Regions from separate parts of the Pandoraea sp. NPDC090278 genome, predicted to be linked through region 2. Evidence: predicted binding sites of a transcription regulator. Region 2 holds the regulator's gene; each other region holds the start of a gene.

Region 1 (7,142 bases), on a different contig from region 2:
AACGAAATCTTGAACAGCGCCAGATTGAGCGCGGGCAGAATCAGGTGACGCAGTCCGTCGACGGTGAGGAACGACCATTCCACGCCGAACAGGCGCACCGTTTCGCCGCGACCGCTCGCAGGCAGCACGCCCAGATGCACCGAGAAGAACATGATGAGCATCAGGCCGACCCAGAACGTCGGCAGCGAGAAGCCCACGATGCTGCCCGTCATCAACAGTTTCGAGATCGGGTTGCGCGGGTAGAGACCGGCGAACAGGCCGAGCGGAATGCCGATGAACACCGCGAGGATGAGTGCGGCAAACGCGAGTTCGAGCGTTGCGGGTAGGCGTTGCAGAATCAGTTGAATGGCCGGGACGTTGTACACGTAGCTATTGCCCAACTCGCCGTGTAGTGCGCCCGCGATGAACGACAGGTACTGACGCCACAACGGCTGGTCGAGGCCGAGCTGCGCGATGATGCGGGCGCGGTCGATCTGGTCGACGTCCTGACCGATCAGGATGTCGATCGGATTGCCGATTGCGTGCAGACCGACGAACACGATCAGCGTCATCAGCCACACCACTAACACCGCTTGCAATACGCGGCGCAAAATCCATGCGGTCATGATGCGAGACGCTCCTTGTCGGTAGGCGCGACAGCCGCATCGACCACTGCGGGCGGTGGCGGCGCAGGCGTCCATTCGTCGCCGTAGACTTCGGGCTCCTCATACGCCTCCATGTTGGCGTAATGGTGCTCGACGTCCTCACGATAGAACGTGCCTGCCAGCCCTTGCGCGAGACGCTTTGCGCCTTCGCTCACGGCCGGGATGTCACCCGACAGCGCGCCATGCGAAAGCGTGGCCGGTGCACAGAAGCAATGGATGCGCTCCAGTCCGGGGCAGGTGCCCGGCGTCTTCTCCTGAAACTCGAACGTCGGGCCGAGATCCGGCGAGTCCGACAGTTCCACGTCTTCATCACCCGCTGCGGGCGTATAGCGGTCGCTCCACTTGCGCACAAACTTCGAGAAGGCGGCGAACTCGGGGCGGCCGCCGATATCGATGCGGAACCCCGTCGCGAAGACGAGGAAGTCGAGCACGAACGTGCCCTTGGCCGTGCGCACGTGCAGTTCGTCGCCCACCGGAGTGACGTCGAGAATCGGTGCACCGAGGTTGAAGCGTGCGTTGTCGTGACGCGAGACGCGCAAGGTGCTGCCGCGCGGCGGTGGCACCTGTTGCACGTTGACGTAGTGACGGATGCGCCACTTCCAGTCGTCCGGCAGATTGACGTGACCGTGCGTGAGACCGGGATTGCCTGCGCCCTTGCCCTTGTTGACGCGCGGAATGTCCACGCGGCGGATCAGCATGTCGACGCTGGCGGCACCCGCTTCGAGCGCGGTGGCGGCGCTGTCCATCGCCGAGGCACCCGCACCGATCACACCGACGCGCTTGCCGCGCAGCGTTGCGTAATCCATCACGTCGGACGAATGCGCGTAGAAGTGGCGCGGCAATTCGCGTGCGAACGCGGGGACGGTCGGGCCACCGAGTCCATCGCGTCCAGTCGCGAGCACCACGTGACGCGCGTAGACCTTGCTTTCGCCTGCGGGCGACGTCACCGACAGTTCGACCAGACCGTCTTCGCCGCGCGGCGTGATGGCGGTAATGCGATGGTCGTTACGCACATCGATGGCGAGGACGTCGCGATACCAGCGCAGGTAGTCCATCCATTGCAGACGCGGAATCTTGTCGAGAGCGTCCCAGGCGTCGATGCCGAATTGCGCTTCGAACCATGCGCGGAAGGTGAGTGCGGGCAAGCCGAGTGCCGGGCCGGTGAGCTGCTTGGGCGAGCGAAGCGTTTCCATGCGGGCGGTCGTGGCCCACGGACCTTCGAAGCCGCGTGGCGACTGATCGAAGATCACAGCGCCCACGCCGAGGTGCGTAAGCGACGTGGCTGCCGCCAGTCCGGCCATACCGCCGCCGATGATGGCGACGTCGAGCACGGGCTGACCGTTGTACGAGCGCTCGGGTACCCAGCGCTTGGCGGGCAATTCGAGCCAGGCGAGATCCTGACGCAGACGCGCTTCGAGCGCGGACAGGCCGGTGGCGGAGGTCGGGGTGGTCGTGGACAGGGTCATGACGACTGAGCTTCCTTGGGAGCGGGCAAGTCGCCGTAAAGCGACTGCAAGACTTGAGCGTGTTCGGTGGCGGCGCGTTGCACGAAATCGGGTAGCAGCGCACGGGCGGCGTCCGCCAGCGCGTCGACGAAGGCGAGGGCGGCGGGGGACGGCGCACGGGCGTCGCGCGTGATGACGCCAAAGAAGAAGGGGATGTCGGCGTCGATGGGCCGCACAGCGACGTCGGCCAGCGGCAGACCGTAGGCCGTCACCGGTTCGAGAACGGCCACGCCGAGGCCAGCGCGCACGGCGGTCATCGCATTGATCGACGCATTCGTCTCGATGAGACCGGCCGGTGCGACACCCGCCTGCGAGAACGCTTGATCGAGGCGACGGCGCAGACGATACGGGTTCTGCATGGTGATGATGCGACGTCCGGCGCACTCGGCCAGCGGCAGACGGTCATGGAGGGCCAGCGGGTCGTCGCTGCGCACAGCCGCCACGCAGGCCGATTCGCCGATCCAGTGCACGACGATGCCGCGATGCTCCAGCGGCAGGCTGGTCACGCCGATGTCGGCCGCGCCGGTCAGCACGGCATGCACGACCTGCTCGGGCGACGTGCTGCGCATCTGAATCTGCTGGGCGTCGTGTGCGAGGCCGGGCAGCGCGAGCGCGGCGGGCACCAGCCCAGCGGCGAGCGCCGAGGTGGCGGCTACGTGCAACGGGCGGGTCTGGCCGCGCGCGATCTCGTCGGCGCGGGCGCGAATCTGCTGCAAACCGGCGAGCACGTGCTCGACGTCTTCAAACAGGAGAAAGCCTTGTTCCGTGGGCGTGACGCGGGGGCCGCTGCGCGTGAACAGGGCGTAGCCGATCTCGGCTTCGAGCTCCTGGATCATGCGGGTGATGGCAGGTTGCGAGCGCCCGAGCAGACGCCCGGCTGCAGTAATGCTGCCGGTCGACATGACTGCCGCGAAGGCTTCGAGTTGGCGTAATTCCATCTGGCTCGGTGTGGGGATGAGAACGGAGCGCGTACCCCTACGCGCCCCGTCTCCGGTCATCGACGACGCCAGGGCCGTCGATACCGCAACCTGTTGTATTCGGATTGCGTATTCTTCGACCTACAGCATGCGTCTTGCAAATACTTAATATTTATATGCTCATGACCCGAAGTGGAAAGGAGGGTTTTGCCTAGGTGACGCAAGGGGGAAAAGAAATTGAGCGGGCCGGAAGGCCTTGGGGAGCGTCTCGCCGGGTGAGACGGCGGCATGCCGATTCAGCCGATTGGGCATGCTGGATGTGGGGTTTCTCGTCTCATCGCATAAGACGAGGGGCGCGTCGTGATTCCGGCGAGGATGCCGCGTGGGCGACGCGTGGGGCGCTACCGGACGTCGAACGGCAGCCGAAGCTGGTCGGGATCTTCTGGGCGCGGCTGACGGCGACGCAAAAGCGCCACACTTCGCGGCTTCTTCGGCGCAGCGTCGGGCCGCTCGACGTGACTCAGACGAAACGCCGGTCGGGTGAGGTGCAGCACCGTCAACGGGGCGGGGGGCCGTGGATTCAGCAGCCCGTAATGCAGCGAGACGTCGACCCAGCAGGCGGTAGATGTCGGGGTCGAAGCCCGTCGCGGCAGGCATGTTGTCGACGAGCGCGTCCAATGCATCGCGCGACGCTACGCTGCCCAGGTACTGCCACCGGTCGACGACGTGGTATTCGACGTCGTTGTCCCCATGCTCTTCGATGGCAATGGGGCCGTCGTAGGGCCACGTTTCGAGTTGCAGCGTCGCGAGGGCTTCTCGCGTGCGTTCCGTATGGTCCGCTAGCGGCGCGTCGCCCACGCACACGCCGTCGCAACGTTTGACCTGATAGCCGAAGCACGGACGCCCCTTCGCGACCTTCTCCAGCCCCAGTTGCGCGCAACACAGACGATGTTCGTCGGCCAGCGCTCGCAACGCGCTCTCCGCACCGTTGCGCGACGAGAATGTGCCGTACAGCGATTCGGCACCGGAAAAGTCCACCGTCTTTGCGCTTACGAGTTGCGGCGTATCGCTGTCCTGCGTCAACTGCCAACTGTAGAGACTTGCGGAACGGCGCAGCATCCGGTTGTGCACCGGCTGCAACTGTTTGACCAACTGCGATTCAAGCAACAACGCACCCAGTTCTCCGACCGTGCGCCGCACTTCGACGCGTCGGATTTCCTGCGAGATGCGCAGATCTTTCGCAACCTGATGATCGCTGGAGAAGTGCGAGCGCACGCGCGCACGAACGTCGATGCTCTTGCCGACATACAGCAGCGTGTCGCCTTCGCCATAAAAGAGATAGACGCCGGGACTGTCGGGCAGGGCGTCGATGGCTTCGTCCGGCAATTGCGGCGGTTGGCTCGACCGCTTCGTCACGCGTTGCACCGCTTGTCCGATCAGGTCGGGTGTATAGAGCGTGTGGAGTTTTTGCCAGAACTGCCAGAGCAGGTCGGCGTCGGCCAGTGCGCGGTGACGGCCTTGCGGTGCGAGGCCGAAGCGGGCAATCAGCGCGTCCAGCCCATGCCGCGCGGCCGACGGAAACAGCAGGCGCGACAGACGCACCGTGCACAGCACATCTGCCTGAAAGCCGATGCCTGCGCGGCGGAATTCGTTCTTGAGAAAGCCGTAATCGAAGCGGGCGTTGTGGGCGACGAACAGCTTGCCGTGCAGACGCTCGGCAAGCCCTTGCGCGAGCGTGTCGAAAGAGGGCTGCCCGCGCACCATCTCGTTGGTGATGCCCGTCAGCTTCTGAATGAAGGGTGGGATCGGCTCGGCAGGGTCGAGCAGCGTGCTCCACTGTTCGATGCCGTGGGGGCCCACTTCGACCACGCCGATTTCGGTGATGCGGTCCTCAAGCGCATTGCCCCCGGTCGTCTCCAGATCGACGAAGACCATCGGTGCGGGCAGCGAACGGGCGAGCGCGTCCGGATCGATCCCTTCAGGCGGGATGAACACGGCATTAGCGTCTTCGACCACATTCTCGAACACTTGCAGGACCTCGTTTCCGGTGCGTGCTACTCAGCGCTCAAGCCGGACACGCCGAACCACCGGCGGGGGCCGCGGACATCAGCGCCGATGCACCGGCCATGAACGATGACGCGGTGGCATCGTCTGCCGTCAGTTCGTCGTCGGCGGCATCGGTGATATCGGTGAATGTGGCGACGATGGCGCGAAAGACGGCAGGTGCCGGGGCGTTGGGCCATTGCAGATCGACGGCGTCGTCGAGCGACGGCAACTCGCCATCGCGACGTAGCGCTTCGTCGCCGGGCAGACGCAGCAGGCGCGCGAGCACCCACGGCTCGTGCCGTGCCTGAAGTCCGATATCCGCTTCCGCTTCGTCGGCAATCGCGACCAGCGTACGCCAGTCGAGCGACATTGTGTCGATGTGGGCGTCGCCCGGCACGACGGCCGTCTGACGTTGCTGCACGTAGCGCGCGGCGATTTCTCGGACGATGCCCGCAAGGTCGCGTTCGGCGGCGCTCAGCGCCAGTTGATCCCAGTCGATGGTTTCCATGAGATGCTCCTCGATTGGGAGACATAATACTGTATAAAATCACAGTGCGCACGCCACGTATCCGGAGGGTGAACGCAGTGAAGACAGCGGGGGATGGGGACAGGCTCGTCGCGACGGTTCCGTCGTGTAATACTCTGCGCCATTCTTCCCGCACAGGAGCACGCCTCCGATGTTGACTCTGTACACCTTCGGCCCGGCATTCGGGCTGCCCGATGCAAGTCCGTTCGTCGTCAAGGCGGAGATGCTGCTCAAGCTCGCGGGGGTGCCGTACCGCACCGACCGTGGCGGCTTTCGGCGCGCGCCCAAGGGCAAGCTGCCCTATATCGAGGACGACGGCGAGATCATCGCGGACTCGACGCTGATCCGGTTGCACATCGAACAGAAGTACGGGTTCGACTTCGACGGGAGTCTCACGCCCGAGCAGCGAGGCGCGGCGTGGATGTTCGAGAAGGCGCTGGAGGATCACTTCTACTGGTATGTCGTGCAGGCACGCTGGTGCGACGACGAGAACTTCGCCAAAGGGCCTGCATCGTTCTTCCGTTCGATTCCGTGGCCGGTGCGTCCTGTCGCGCAGGCGGTGATCCGTCGCAAGATCCGCAACACGCTGCACGGGCAGGGCACGGGGCGTTACAAGCCGGAGGAAGCGACCCGGATACTGGCGCGCGGTGCGCAGGCGGCGGCGCAGATGCTGGGCGACAAGCCCTACTTCTTCGGCGACAAGCCGTGCAGTGCCGACGCCACCGCGTTCGCCTTTATCTCAGGCGCGATGACGCCGTCGTTCCGTATGCCGCTGCGCAACGAGATCGAGCACCATCCGAATCTGACGGCTTACGTAGCGCGTATGCGTGGTGAGTTTTTCCCTGAGCTTGCCTGAACCTGTTTGAGCGTTGCCCGCGCGGCGGTGCGCCTCCCGCATCATCGGATGCGTGCGCCGTCAACCCGCTTCGGACGCCGTCTCGTCGCTGGGCAGTACGTCGGAGAGCACGAGATTGCGCCCCGAGATTTTCGCGGCGTACAGCGCCCGGTCGGCGCGCATGCACAGGGCTTCGAGGCTCTCGCGTTCGAGCCACGTTGCCACGCCGCCGCTCAGCGTGTAGTGGCACACCCCGAACGGTCCCGCCACCAGATGACGGCTCGCCTGCGTGCGCAGCCGCTCCGCAATACGAATCGCCCCCGGTGTGTCGGTGCCCGGCAAGAGCACCGCGAACTCCTCGCCGCCGAGTCGCCCGAAGACGTCGCCTTCGCGCAGACTGTCGCGCACCAGCTTCACGAACTCGCGCAACACCGTGTCGCCACCCGCATGGCCGTGGGTGTCGTTGATCGACTTGAAGTGATCCAGATCGATGACGACGATGGACAGCGGCCAGCCGCGCGCCACCGCCCGCACCATCTCCTGACGCGCGAGCAGATCGAAATGCTTGCGTGAGAGCGCGCCCGTCAGATAGTCGCGGTTGGCGGCTTCTTCGGCTGTGGCGAGCATCGCATCGTGAATCATCAGCACGGCGCCCATCGTCATCGCGGG
Region 2 (7,142 bases):
GAAAGTCGCCCTTCATGGACATGCAACTCATGCCCGTGTATGCCGACGAAGCCGGTGGTGACGGCGTCCGGATCGATCCCGGCCTGCAACAGAACCTCGGCATCCGTTACGCCAAAGTGCGACGCGCCGACGTCGCGCCGGGCTTTGATGTCGTCGGCACCACGCAGTTCGACGAATCGCAGGCCGACGTCGTGCAATCGCGCGTGACCGGCTACATCGACCGTCTGTACGCGAACGCCCCGATGCAGCATGTCTCGCAGGGTGCGCCGGTGGCCTCCCTGTTCGTCCCCGACTGGCTCGCACCGCAGGAGGAATACCTCGCGCTTATGCATAGCCAGATGAGCAGTGCTCTGCTCGACGCCGCACGCGCGCGCATGCGCGCTCTCTCCATACCGGACGCCCTGATTGCCAACCTTGCGCGCACCGGTCAACCGCAAACGCATGTCGTGCTGAGTGCACCACGCGCGGGTGTCGTGACGGAACTCAACGTGCGCAACGGCGCGATGGTCTCGCCGGGGCAGACACTGGCGAAGGTGGCGGGCCTGTCGAAGCTCTGGCTCGTCGTCGAGATTCCCGAGGCGATGGCGCTGCGCGTGCGTCCCGGTATGAAGGTCGACGCCACGCTCGCCGCCGACAACACGCAGCACATCGTCGGACGTGTGCGCGAAATCCTCCCTGGCATCAATCCCGGCAGCCGCACCTTGCAGGCGCGTCTCGAGCTGGACAACACCGGCGAACGTCTCACGCCGGGCATGCTCGTGCGCGCGCACATGAGCGATGCGAAGTCGGTATCGCAACTGCTCGTGCCGTCAGAAGCGGTGATCACCACCGGCAAGCGCAGCGTCGTCATCGTGCGCAATGCAGACGGCGCGCTGCAACCCGTCTCGGTGACGACTGGCAACGATGTCGGCGCAGACACCGTCGTCGTTCAGGGATTGACGCAAGATCAGGAAGTCGTCGCCTCGGGACAGTTCCTGATCGATTCAGAGGCCAGCCTGAAATCGGTGTTGCCGAAGATGAGCGCCAGCGGAGGCACCCAATGATCGCCCGCCTCATTCGCTGGTCGATACACAACCGGTTGCTGGTGCTACTCGCCTCGTTGCTCCTGGCGGTGTGGGGCGCCTACTCGCTCACACAGACGCCGCTGGACGCCCTGCCGGATCTCTCGGATACGCAGGTCATCATCAAGGCGTCGTATCCGGGCAAAGCGCCGCAGGTGGTCGAAGATCAGGTGACCTATCCGCTGACCACGACGCTGCTCGGCGTGCCCGGTGCGAAGTCGATCCGCGCGTATTCGTCGTTCGGCGATGCCTTCGTCTATGTGCTTTTCGACGACAAGACCGATCAGTACTGGGCGCGCTCACGCGTGCTCGAATATCTGAATCAGGTGCAGAGCCGTCTGCCGCAAGGCGCGAAGGTCTCGCTCGGGCCGGACGCCACGGGGGTCGGCTGGGTCTACGAGTACGCACTCGTCGATCGCACCGGGCGTCACGATCTCGGGCAACTGCGCGCGCTCAACGACTGGTTCCTGAAGTTCGAACTCAAGGCGGTGCCCGACGTCGCAGAAGTCGCCTCGATCGGCGGCATGGTGCGTCAGTACCAGATCGTGCTCGATCCGGACAAGCTGCGCGCGTTCGGCATTTCGCAGGCCACCGTCGCCGATGCGCTCTCGAAGGCAAACCAGGCGTCCGGCGGCTCGGTCGTCGAGATGGCGGAATCGGAATACATGGTGCGCTCGACGGCGTATCTGCACTCTCTGGACGACTTCCGTCGCGTGGTCATTCGCACGGATGCCAGCGGCACACCGGTGCTGCTCGGCGACGTTGCCCGCATCCAGATCGGCCCGGAAGCGCGCCGCGGCGTGGCAGAACTCAACGGTCAGGGTGAAGTGGCGGGCGGCGTCGTGGTGATGCGCTCGGGCAAGAATGCACTCACGACCATCGATGCGGTCAAGGCGAAGCTCGCCGACCTCAAGCGTTCGCTGCCGCCCGGCGTCGAGCTGGTCACGACGTACGACCGCTCGCAACTCATCGAGCGCGCCGTCGACAACCTGAAAGACAAACTCCTCGAAGAGTTCGTCATCGTCGGGATCGTGTGCGCCATCTTCCTGTTCCATCTGCGCAGTGCGCTGGTTGCCATCTTGTCGCTGCCGCTTGGCGTGCTCACCGCGTTCATCGTCATGCGGTATCAGGGCGTGAACGCCAACCTCATGTCGTTAGGCGGGATTGCCATTGCCATTGGCGCGATGATCGACGCGGCCATCGTCATGATCGAGAACGCACACAAGCACCTCGAAGCGTTCGCGCATGCACATCCCGGCGAGACCCTGAGCGCCTCGCGGCGTTGGACGCTCATTGCCGAATCGGCGGCGGAAGTCGGCCCGGCCCTGTTTTTCTCACTGCTCATCATTACGCTGTCGTTCATCCCGGTCTTCTCGCTGGAAGGACAGGAGGGCAAGTTGTTTTCTCCGCTGGCCTTCACGAAGACGTACACAATTGCCGCCGCCGCCGTGCTGTCGGTGACGTTGGTGCCGGTGCTGATGGGCTACCTGATTCGCGGACGCATTCCGGAAGAGGCGGCCAATCCGATCAACCGGGTACTGATGGCGATGTACCGACCGCTGCTCGACGCGACACTGCGGCGTCCGTGGACCGCGCTCGGTGTGGCACTCGTAGCGCTGGCGCTCACCGCGATTCCCATCTCCCGCCTTGGCGGCGAGTTCATGCCACCGCTCGACGAGGGCGATCTGCTTTACATGCCGACGGCGTTGCCGGGGATCTCGGCAGAGAAAGCCTCCGAGCTGTTGCAGCAGACCGACCGGCTCATCAAGACGGTGCCCGAAGTGGAAACGGTGTTTGGCAAGTCAGGACGCGCAGACTCCGCCACCGATCCCGCCCCGCTGGAAATGTTCGAGACGACCATCCGGTTCAAGCCGCGCAGTCAGTGGCGCGCCGGGATGACGCCGCAAAAGCTGATCGACGAACTCGACAGCCGCGTGAAGGTGCCGGGGTTATCGAACGTCTGGGTGCCGCCGATCCGCAACCGTCTGGACATGCTCTCGACCGGCATCAAGACGCCGGTCGGGGTGAAGATCTCCGGGCCCGATCTTGCGGGCATCGACAAGATCGCGTCACAGATCGAGGCGACTGTGAAGCATGCACCGGGCGTGACGTCCGCACTCGCAGAGCGACTGAACGGCGGTAGGTATGTCGACGTCGACATCGACCGACTTGCCGCGGCACGCTATGGACTGGCGATTGCCGACATTCAGGCGGTTGTCTCGTCGGCTGTGGGCGGCGACAACGTGGGCGAAGTCATTGCCGGACGCGAGCGCTTCCCGATCAGCTTGCGCTATCCACGCGAATTCCGTGACTCGGTAGAGAAACTGCGCGACTTGCCGATCGTGACGGATCGCGGCGCGCAGATTCGCCTTGGAGACGTGGCCACGCTGCGCGTCGAAGACGGGCCACCGATGATCCGAAGCGAAAACGCTCGGCTGTCCGGCTTCGTATACATGGATATCCGCGACACTGACTTGCAATCCGCCGTGACTGGCATGCAACGTCTCGTGGCCAACAAAGTCGTCGTCCCGGCAGGGTATTCGATTGCGTGGTCGGGGCAGTTCGAGTATCTCGAACGCGCGGCAGCGAAGTTGCGTACGGTGATTCCGATCACGCTCGCCGTGATCTTCGTGCTGCTCTTCCTGACATTCAACTCGGCGGTCGACGCGCTGATGCTGATGTCGACGATTCCCTTCGCGCTCGTTGGTGGCTTCTGGCTGATCTGGGGGCTGGGGCATGCCGTATCGGTGGCGACTTCCGTCGGGTTCATCGCGCTGGCGGGTGTGGCGGCGGAGTTCGGCGTCGTGATGCTGCTGTATTTACGCGGTGCGCTGGAACGACGAGTGGCCAACGGCGAGACGCTCGACGAAGCGCTGATAGTCGATGCGATTCGTGAAGGTGCCGTGCTGCGCGTGCGGCCCAAAGCGATGACGGTCGCGGTCATTCTCGCAGGCCTCATCCCGATCATGATCGGTCACGGCGCAGGCTCGGAAGTCATGCAGCGCATCGCCGCGCCGATGGTCGGCGGCATGATTACCGCGCCCCTGCTTTCCATGTTCGTCATTCCCGCTGCGTGGCTGCTGCTACAGCGGCGGCGTCTCAAACGCTCGGCGTCGGTCAATCCGGCTGATTTGCCGAATGCCCACGCGTCTGCGGTTGTCCCCCCTGTTGTTTCACACGGCACCGATGTGCCATCCACTTCCTTTGGAGAAAAGCAATGAAGCAAGTTCTTATCGTTTCCGGCGTTCTTTTGGCTGTCTCGGGTGCTGCGGCCTCGTCGGCGTTCGCGGCGGGTGACATGGGCAATATGGCGATGTCGGGCAAGCCTGCCGCTGACGTGAATGCCAACGTGGCACTGACTGACGCGACGGTCAAAAGCGTCGACACCTCGACCGGCATGGTCATGCTCGCGCACAGCGCGATGAGCAACATCGCCATGCCTGCCATGACGATGGCCTACAAGGCGAAGGACGCTGCCATGGCCAAAAGCGTGCATGCGGGCGACAAGGTCCGGGTACGCGTGGAGAACGTGGCCGGAACACTGACGATCGTTCGTATGGACAAGTAAGCGTTAGCGCTATGGCGCGATGGGCGGCAGGCTTCCCGTGACGGAAAGCCTGCCCTCCGGCCCACGACGACGGGCACGTGTGGCGGAAACTTCACGCAGTACATGAAGTTTTCCCTTGCGTTTTCGCAAACACTGTACAAAAATACAGCCACCTGTGCTTCCATACAGTGATGCCATGATCAAACTTACCGCCCGACAACAGCAGGTCTACGAACTGGTTCAGCAAGCGATCGAGCGCACCGGCTTTCCGCCGACGCGCGCGGAGATTGCCGCTGAACTGGGGTTCTCCTCCGCCAACGCCGCCGAGGAGCACCTTCGGGCGCTGGCGCGCAAAGGCGTGATCGAGCTGGCCGCCGGTCAATCGCGTGGCATTCGCCTCAAACGTCTTGACGACGCCGGTGGCACGCATCAGTTCACGCTGCCGCACATGGGCCTCATGCAGTTGTCGCTGCCGCTCGTCGGCCGTGTCGCTGCAGGCAGCCCGATCCTGGCGCAGGAACATATCGAGCGCAACTTCCAGTGCGATCCGAACATGTTTGCGCGTCAGCCCGATTACCTGCTGAAGGTGCGCGGCATGTCGATGCGCGACGCGGGCATTCTCGACGGCGACCTGCTTGCCGTGCAAAAGGCTGCCGACGCGCGCGAAGGTCAGATCGTCGTGGCACGCATCGGCGACGACGTGACCGTCAAACGTTTTCATCGCGTGAAGGGTGGCGTCGAACTGATCGCCGAAAACCCCGACTTCGAGAACATCAATGTCGACGAAGGCAGCGGCGATTTTGCACTGGAAGGGATTGCGGTCGGTCTGATCCGCAACAACGATCTATGAACGATCAATGAGCGGCCGCTGACGGTCGCCCATCGCGAACCGGGGCAGCGCGACACAGCGACTCGCCCCGCTCCCTGAAGATTTGCATTTGATTGCGCCGGGCTGGGTCCGGCGCCCGTGCCCTGCTGCGCCTGCGATTTGTGACACGAACGCGATTCGCAGCAAGACACGTCCCTCTGACCCGCTTTGAAAGAAGGATCGCATCATGGCTCGACTCTTTGGTTTGTTGCGTACGTCTCTCGGTCAATCGCCGGTTCGCGTGTCATCACAGACGCGACTCTCTGCGGTGTACGGTCTCTCGGCACTGTCCGGACCGTTCGCTTCGGCCCCCGCCGTTGCCCGCTCCTACACCGTGCCCACCCGCACTCGCACGACCACGCTGCCGCGCACGATTGCGGCTGCGGTGGCATCGGCCACGCGTCGGGGCTGCCCCGCGGGTAAAGCCGTGAAGGCATCGCGCAACGTTCGGGAACAGCAGGCACGCCATGAAGTGCATGACACGCAGGAAGGTCGCGATGTGCGTGTCTATCGCGACAGGTCGCACATCGTGATGGTCGGCACGTTCGCCGACATCTGCCGCAAACTCGATCAGGCCGTTGGCGAACAGTTCTGCCAGGCAGCGGTTTGATGTTTTGCGCTGGCCCTTTGGCTCGCTAGCGCGTCGTCACTGCCCCAGCGTAAGCAACGGATTATCGGCACTATGACGCTCGCCATCGAAGAAGCGCGCGACGTCTTCCGGCTTCACGGCTTCGATGTTCGCGTGCTGCCAGCGCGGCTTGTGGTCCTTGTCGATCACCATCGCACGAATGCCCTCGACGCCTTCGGCACCGGTGCGGCCGTCGAGATTGAAAACGCTGCGCATCATCAACCACTCTTCACGCAGTTCGTCCGCAAGTGACAACTTGCGGGCACGGCGCACCTGCTCAAGCGCCACGCATGTCATCAACGGCGACCGCTTGGCGCGCAACAGGTCTTCCGTCTCCTCCGCCCAGCCCGAGTACTCGCAACGCGCTTCGAGTTTGAGCCCCTTCAGAATCGCGGGCATGTCTGCGAGACCGAAGTGTTCATCGATCACGCTGCGCAACGGCGCGAGCTTACCGGGAGCGAGACCAGCAGGCGGCAGACTTTCGCGAGCGAACGTACGTGCGGCGTCAAGCACAGCATCGCTATCCTTCCAGTCGCCATTGGCCAGCCGGTCGCACAACTCGGGCAACGACGCGCGCGGCACAACCACGTCCGCCAGACCGATCTCACACGCATCGACTGCGCCGAACACGATGCCCGTGGTGCCGAGGTACTCACCGAGATGCCCCGCGAGATTCGCCAGGAAGAACCCGCCGCCGACATCCGGGAACAGACCGATGGCCGTCTCGGGCATCGCCATGCGCGTCGCCTCGGTGACGATGCGCAACGTCGCGCCTTGCGAGATGCCCATGCCACCGCCCATCACCACACCGTCCATCAGTGCGATGTACGGCTTCGGATAAGACGCGATCGTGTAGTTGAGCCGATACTCGTCGGTGAAGAAATCCATGATGTCCGTGCGGCCTGCGCTGATGGCTTCATGGAAGTAGCGAATATCACCACCCGCGCACAGCCCCTTCTCGCCCTCGCCTTGCAGCACGACACCCAGCACCTTGGGATCGTCGCGCCACTGATCGAGCGCAGCAGCCATCGCACGAAT
Region 3 (7,142 bases), on a different contig from region 2:
CAGCAGGCAGCCCGCCATGATGATCGGCTTGCGACCGATCTTGTCCGACAACGCGCCGAAGAACACGAAGAACGGGCTGCCGATCAACAGACCCAGCGCGACCATGATGTTCGCGGTGTTGCCGTCGACCTTAAGCACCTGTGTCATGAAGAACAGCGAGTAGAACTGGCCCGTGTACCACACGACTGCCTGACCGGCGGTCAAGCCGACCAGCGCCGGAATCACGATCTTCAGATTCTTCCACTCACCGAACGATTCCTTGAGCGGGGCCTTCGAGGCCTTGCCCTCTGCCTTCATGCGCTGGAATGCCGGCGATTCGCTCAGTTGCATACGAATCCACAGCGACACGAGCAGCAGCACGATCGACAGGATGAACGGAATGCGCCAGCCCCAGTCACCGAACGCCTCTTCACCCATCACCATGCGGGTGCCGAGAATCACGAGCAGCGAAAGGAAGAGACCCAGCGTGGCGGTCGTCTGAATCCACGACGTGTAGAAGCCGCGACGGCCATGCGGCGCGTGCTCGGCAACGTACGTGGCAGCACCGCCGTATTCGCCGCCCAGGGCGAGACCCTGCAGCAGACGCATGGCGATGAAGATCACCGGCGCGGCGATGCCCCAGGACGCATAGCCCGGCAGCAGACCGACGACGAGCGTCGACAGACCCATCAGCGTGATGGTGACGAGGAACGTGTATTTACGACCGACGAGGTCACCGATGCGACCGAACACGATGGCGCCGAACGGACGCACCGCGAAGCCCGCAGCAAACGACAGCAGTGTGAAGATGAAGGCCGCCGTCGGGTTGATCCCGGAGAAGAAGTGACGGCTGATGAATGCGGCCAGCGAACCAGCCAGATAAAAGTCGTACCACTCGAACACCGTGCCCAGCGACGACGCGAAAATGACCTTTCGTTCTTCTTTGGTCATCGGCGCATGGGTGGTGGCTGCCGTTGTAGTAGCCATGCGGTTGTCTCCTGTAATGTAAGCACGCCCCTGGGACGCACCCGGGCCGCTGCAAATGATTATTGGAGGACAACCTTACCGTCGTCTGACGCCAAACTGACTCGAACCTTACGTGGCTAGGGAGTTACCCTCGAATTTGGTCGAAAAGTGGCCGTATTTAGCGGATTTTCGTCACGCATGAGGGTTTTCGATAGGCACCTCGGCGAGCGGTAACGTCACCCGAATGAGTGTGCCGGTTGCTTCGGGATGCTGCGCATCGACATGATCGAGCACACTCACATCGCCGCGATGAATCTGCACGATCTCGCGCACGATCGCGAGACCCAGTCCGCTGCCATCGCTGTCGCTGCCGAGAATGCGGTAGAAGCGCTCGAACACGCGCGGACGCTCCGACGCAGGAATGCCCGGCCCCGTGTCCTCGACTTCAAGATGCACGAAGCCGTCGGACGCTTCGTGACGCAGCCGCACCGTCACCTTGCCACCGGCCGGTGTGTAACGGATCGCATTGTCGATGAGGTTGTTGAGCAACTCGCGCAACATCACCGGCTGTCCGGACAGATGCACCGGAAACGGCGGCTCTTCGAAGCCAAGGTCGATGCGTTTGGCGAAGGCGGCCTGAAACCAGTCCTGCATGGCGCTGCGCGCGAGCAGGCTGAGGTTGAGCGGCGTGAAGGCGGCGGCGTCGTTGGCGCTGTTCTCGGCGCGCGCGAGTGCGAGCAACTGATTGACGAGACGCGCGGCCTGTTCGGAGCTCATCGCGATTTGCGAGAGCGAGCGGCGCAGTTCGTCAGGAGATGTCTGCCGCAACGCCAGTTCAGCTTGCATGCGAAGGCCTGCGAGCGGTGTCTTGAGCTGATGTGCAGCGTCTGCAATGAAGCGTTGCTGGAGTTTCATGTTCTGCTCGAGGCGTCCGAGCAGATCGTTCAACGAGTTGACGAGCGGCGCGATTTCCGGCGGCGCTTGTCGTGCTTCAAGTGGTGAGAGATCGTCGGGACGGCGCGCGCGAATGTGCTCCTGCAACGCATGCAGCGGCGCGAGACCGCGCGACAGACCGAACCAGACGAGCACGATGGCCAGCGGCAGAATCACGAACTGCGGCAGGATCACGCCCTTGATGATTTCGTTGGCGAGCTGGCTGCGTTTGTCGAGCGTCTCCGCGACCTGAACGAGCGCCATGCTGCCCGGCGGCTGCATGCGCGGCAGATCGACATAAGTGAATGCGACGCGAATGTCGTTGCCGCCTACGGTTTCGTCGCGAAACTGGACCACGCCGGGTTGTGGACGATCGTCCTCATGAGGCAACGGCAACTCTGCCGTGCCACCCACGAGTTCGCCCTTCGCGCCGAGCACCTGATAGTAGATGTTGTCGGTCGCGTCGGCGCGCAGCAGATCCCGCGCGGGCATGGGCAGCGTGAGCGTGACCTGGCCGCGATCCGAGTGAACCTGCTGAGCGAGAACGTAAGTATTGGTCTCCAGCGCGCGGTCAAACGGGCCGTTCGCGATGGATTTTGCGACGAGATACGTCACCGCAATGCTCATCGGCCAAAGCAGCAGCAACGGCGCGAGCATCCAGTCGAGGATCTCGCCGAAGAGCGAGCGCGGCGGTGGCTCGGCCTCGCGCTCTAATGGCGCGCCGAAGCCCGGGCGTACAAAAGGATCGGCGTAAGGGTCGAAGGGGTCGGCGGCGTCCGCGGGCGGATGGCGTGGGTCGTCCTGATCGGCATGGGACGCGGTGTCCGACGACGCAGGCGCGCCGCGATGGGGGTGACGAAAGCTCAGACGCATCGGACGAACCCGATCATGCCGCGTTGGCGGGGGCCGCTGCCGGCTTCTCCAGACAGTAGCCCAGTCCGCGGATGGTGGCGATGCGTACACCGCTCGGCTCGATCTTCTTGCGCAGCCGGTGCATGTACACCTCGATGGCGTTGTTGCTCACCTCTTCGCCCCATCCGCACAGATGATCGACGAGCTGTTCCTTGGAGACGAGCCGCCCGGTGCGCAGCAGCAGCACTTCGAGCAATTCGAGTTCGCGCGCGGACAGATCGAGCATCTGCTCGTTGATATAGGCGGTGCGCCCGACCTGATCGAAGCTCAGCGGCCCGTGGCGGATGACGGTCGAGCCGCCACCAGCGCCACGCCGGGTGAGCGCCCGCACGCGTGCTTCTAGCTCGGCGAGGGCGAACGGCTTGGCCATGTAGTCGTCGGCGCCGAGATCGAGGCCCTTCACGCGGGCGTCGACGCTGTCGGACGCGGTCAGGATCAGTACTGGCAGGTGGGAATTGCGAGCACGCAGACGGCGCAGGACTTCGTGACCGGGAAGACGGGGCAGACCGAGGTCGAGAATCAGCAGGTCGAACGTCTGGGCGGACAGCGCGGAATCGGCTTCGAGCCCCGTTTTGACGTGATCGACGGCGTAGCCCCCCTGACGTAGCGAGCGGGTCAGGGCGTCGGCCAGAATGCTGTCATCCTCTGCGATGAGAATTCGCATGGGCGTGATAGGCTTGTGTAGGCACCAATGCCTGACGGCACGGGTGTGTCTCCTGTGATGTTGCGGCGCGTGGTTCGCGGCTTTTTTTGTCGTTTCGGCGCTTTCGGACAACAGGCACTTGCAAAGAGCACTGGTTTTTTATACAGTACCGACAGTCACGCCTCACTCGAGCCGTCTCGCTCATCATATCAAAGGACGATTCATGGAAGAAAGCAAGAAAGGGTCTGCCAATCTGTCGGCCGAGAAAGGCAAGGCGCTCGCCGCCGCCCTCGCGCAGATCGAGAAGCAATTCGGCAAGGGCTCGATCATGCGTCTTGGCGACGGCGAGGTCGAAGCGGACATCCAGGTCGTCTCCACGGGCTCGCTGGGTCTGGACATCGCGCTGGGCGTCGGTGGCCTGCCGCGCGGCCGTGTGATCGAAATCTACGGCCCGGAATCGTCGGGTAAGACCACGCTGACGCTGCAAGTCGTGGCGGAAATGCAGAAGATCGGTGGCACCTGCGCGTTTATCGACGCAGAACACGCCCTCGACGTCGGCTACGCCAACAAGCTGGGCGTCTCGGTGCCGGAACTGCTGATCTCGCAGCCGGACACGGGCGAACAGGCGCTGGAAATCGCCGATGCGCTGGTGCGCTCGGGCTCGATCGACCTCATCGTCATCGACTCGGTCGCGGCACTGGTGCCGAAGGCCGAAATCGAAGGCGAGATGGGCGATTCGCTGCCGGGTCTTCAGGCACGTCTGATGTCGCAGGCGCTGCGTAAGCTGACCGGCACGATCAAGCGCACGAACTGCACGGTGATCTTCATCAACCAGATTCGTATGAAGATCGGTGTCATGTTCGGTAACCCGGAAACGACGACGGGCGGTAACGCACTGAAGTTCTACTCGTCGGTGCGTCTGGACATCCGCCGTATCGGTTCGATCAAGAAGGGCGACGAGGTGGTCGGTAACGAAACCCGCGTCAAGGTCGTAAAGAACAAGGTGTCGCCGCCGTTCCGCGAAGCGATTTTCGACATCCTCTACGGTCAGGGTATTTCGCGCGAAGGCGAAATCATCGATCTGGGTGTCAACGCCAAGATCGTCGAGAAGGCCGGTGCCTGGTACAGCTACAACGGCGAGAAGATCGGTCAGGGTAAGGACAACGCGCGTGAATTCCTGCGCGAAAATCCGGAAATCGCCCACGAGATCGAGAACAAGGTACGTGCATCGCTGGGCGTGACGGCGATCAACGAAACCGGTGAGATCGAAGAAAACGACGAGGCCTGATCGTTTGATTGGCGCCTGAGTTGTTGGAACGGCAGCGCGAAGCCCAACGGCGTCGCGCTGCCGTTTTGCATTCTTGCTGCGGAAAGCAGCGCTACGATGAACTCATGATCAATCGACGTCCTCCCCGTGATCCGAATGCGCCGCCGCCCCCGCCGGGCGACGAGGCTGTCGCGGTCAAGCGATCTCGCAAGCCGACGCTGAGTCTGAAAGGGCGCGCGCTGTCTTATCTGGCACGTCGCGAATACAGCCGGGCGGAACTGCGTCGCAAGCTCACGCCTTACGCAGATGCCGAGGATCCCGAAGCACTCGAGCGCGTGCTCGACGCGCTTGAGCAGGAGCGTTGGCTGTCGAACGAACGGTTCGCGGAAAGCGTGGTGAACCGGCGCGCCTCGCGCATGGGCACGACGCGTATCGTCGGCGAGCTCAAGCAGCATCAGGTCGACGCGGAAACCGTCGCCGCGATCTCCGAGCAGTTGCGGGAGACCGAACTCGCGCGCGCCCGGGCCGTCTGGCAAAAGAAGTTCGGCGAAGTCGCTACAACGCCCGAAGCGCGTGCCAAGCAGATGCGTTTTCTGGCGGCGCGCGGTTTCTCGCGTACCGTTATCAGCAAAATCGTGCGGGGCGCGGACGAGTTTCTGGACGACGTCTGACACCGATGTCGTCACTTTCGTTATGGATGCGTGCGCATTCATCGACGAAGCGTGCGTGGCGTCCAGCTTCACGCAACCCGCATGAATGCTCGCGTGACACGACGATGAATCTCGTGTGACGCGTGGTGTCTCGCTTATCGCGTTATGGCGTTGCACCATGCGCGGCCGTCACTCGGAATTTTGATAACCCGACCGATGGGTCGGGTTATTCAGCCTTATGCGACGGGCTTCTGCTGCGCTGCGGCAGACGGCGCCGTCGCCTATGCTAGAATCAAGATCTTTCTGCGTTCATGCATTGCACACTTCCGCATGCCGCTCTCCGCGCCTGCCCCTCGTACCTTGCGTCACCGTCGCACGATCGCTGTTGAAGCGTATTCGCGCGAAGATGGCCTATGGGACATCGAAGCCCGACTCACCGATCATAAGGATCGGGATTTTGCATTGGCAACGGGCCTTCGCAAGGAGGGCACGCCGATCCACGAGCTATGGCTGCGGTTGACGATCGACGAAGATTTCGAAGTGCATGACGCCGAGGCCGTCTCCGACTGGGTGCCTTATCCCGGTATTTGCGATCAGATCGGCCCCGAATATCGTCAATTGATCGGTCTTAACCTGCGGCACGGCTTCCGCCGCGGGGTTCGCGAGCGCCTTGGCGGCGCGGCGGGCTGTACCCATCTCACAGAACTTTGTAGTGTCCTGCCGACGGCAGCGATTCAGGCGTTTGCCGGCGTGGTGATTCATACCCCCGACACGGCAGCGGCCAACGATGCCGAGAATTCGGCACCTCCTTTCCAACTCGGACATTGTCACGCCCTGCGGTTTGATGGCGAGGCGGTGCGCCGGTTTTACCCGCGCTGGTTCAACGGCCGCGCAAACGATCGAGCGAACGAGCCCACGACGCCCGTCACATCAGAAGCGGTGCGCGATGCGGCCTCGACTCGCAAGCTCGAACCCAAACTTCCAACTCAGCAAGAAGGGAATCACGCATGAAGATTCATGAGTATCAAGGCAAGGAAATCCTCCGGAAATTCGGAGTCGCGGTGCCCCGCGGCATTCCGGCGTTTTCCGTGGACGAGGCCGTGAAGGCAGCCGAAGAACTCGGCGGTCCGGTTTGGGTGGTCAAGGCCCAGATTCACGCAGGCGGTCGCGGTAAGGGCGGCGGCGTGAAGGTTGCCAAGACGATCGAGCAAGTGCGTGAATACGCCAGCCAGATCCTCGGCATGCAACTGGTCACGCACCAGACCGGTCCGGAAGGTCAGAAGGTCAATCGCCTGCTGATCGAAGAAGGCGCCGACATCCACAACGAACTGTACGTCAGCCTGGTGGTTGACCGCGTCACGCAGAAGATCGTGATGATGGGTTCGAGCGAAGGCGGCATGGACATCGAAGAAGTCGCCGAAAAGCACCCGGAACTGATCCACCACGTTGTGATCGATCCGTCGGTTGGCCTGACGGACGCGCAAGCCGACGACTTCGCCAAGAAGATCAGCGTGCCGGAAGCTTCGGTTCCGCAAGCGCGCACGATCCTGCAAGGTCTGTACAAGGCCTTCTGGGAAACGGACGCTTCGCTGGCCGAAATCAACCCGCTGAACGTGAGCAAGAACGGCACGGTCACGGCACTGGACGCCAAGTTCAACTTCGATTCGAACGCGCTGTATCGCCAGCCGGAAATCGTCGCTTTCCGCGATCTGGACGAAGAGGATCCGGCTGAAGTCGAAGCTTCGAAGTTCGATCTGGCTTACATCTCGCTCGACGGCAACATCGGCTGCCT

What was found. Region 2 encodes LexA, which represses DNA repair genes until DNA is damaged. Its sites were predicted from a motif close to ACTGTATNNNNATACAGT; they were not measured.
Region 1: a site for LexA is predicted at 5,649-5,666, ahead of ACIQWO_RS25960 (DUF2471 family protein). Genes of this name have one in related genera too.
Region 3: a site for LexA is predicted at 3,584-3,601, ahead of recA (recombinase RecA). Genes of this name have one in related genera too.

The regions. Positions count from the first base shown of each region.
Region 1 is NZ_JBIVYJ010000009.1:102,819-109,960, reverse strand. Features, by position in the region: gene ACIQWO_RS25980 (ABC transporter permease) at 1-605, opposite strand, end outside; gene ACIQWO_RS25975 (NAD(P)-binding domain-containing protein) at 602-2,110, opposite strand; gene ACIQWO_RS25970 (LysR family transcriptional regulator) at 2,107-3,087, opposite strand; gene ACIQWO_RS25965 (exonuclease domain-containing protein) at 3,247-5,094, opposite strand; gene ACIQWO_RS25960 (DUF2471 family protein) at 5,132-5,620, opposite strand; gene ACIQWO_RS25955 (glutathione S-transferase C-terminal domain-containing protein) at 5,790-6,494, shown strand; gene ACIQWO_RS25950 (GGDEF domain-containing protein) at 6,555-7,142, opposite strand, start outside.
Region 2 is NZ_JBIVYJ010000001.1:722,132-729,273, reverse strand. Features, by position in the region: partial or broken gene ACIQWO_RS03180 (efflux RND transporter periplasmic adaptor subunit) at 1-1,034, shown strand, start outside; gene ACIQWO_RS03175 (efflux RND transporter permease subunit) at 1,040-4,282, shown strand; gene ACIQWO_RS03170 (copper-binding protein) at 4,279-4,629, shown strand; gene lexA (transcriptional repressor LexA) at 4,805-5,458, shown strand; gene ACIQWO_RS03160 (hypothetical protein) at 5,664-6,086, shown strand; gene ACIQWO_RS03155 (enoyl-CoA hydratase/isomerase family protein) at 6,123-7,142, opposite strand, start outside.
Region 3 is NZ_JBIVYJ010000006.1:323,844-330,985, reverse strand. Features, by position in the region: gene ACIQWO_RS22130 (MFS transporter) at 1-966, opposite strand, end outside; gene ACIQWO_RS22125 (sensor histidine kinase) at 1,138-2,751, opposite strand; gene ACIQWO_RS22120 (response regulator transcription factor) at 2,765-3,454, opposite strand; gene recA (recombinase RecA) at 3,657-4,721, shown strand; gene recX (recombination regulator RecX) at 4,826-5,371, shown strand; gene ACIQWO_RS22105 (DUF2889 domain-containing protein) at 5,681-6,361, shown strand; gene sucC (ADP-forming succinate--CoA ligase subunit beta) at 6,358-7,142, shown strand, end outside.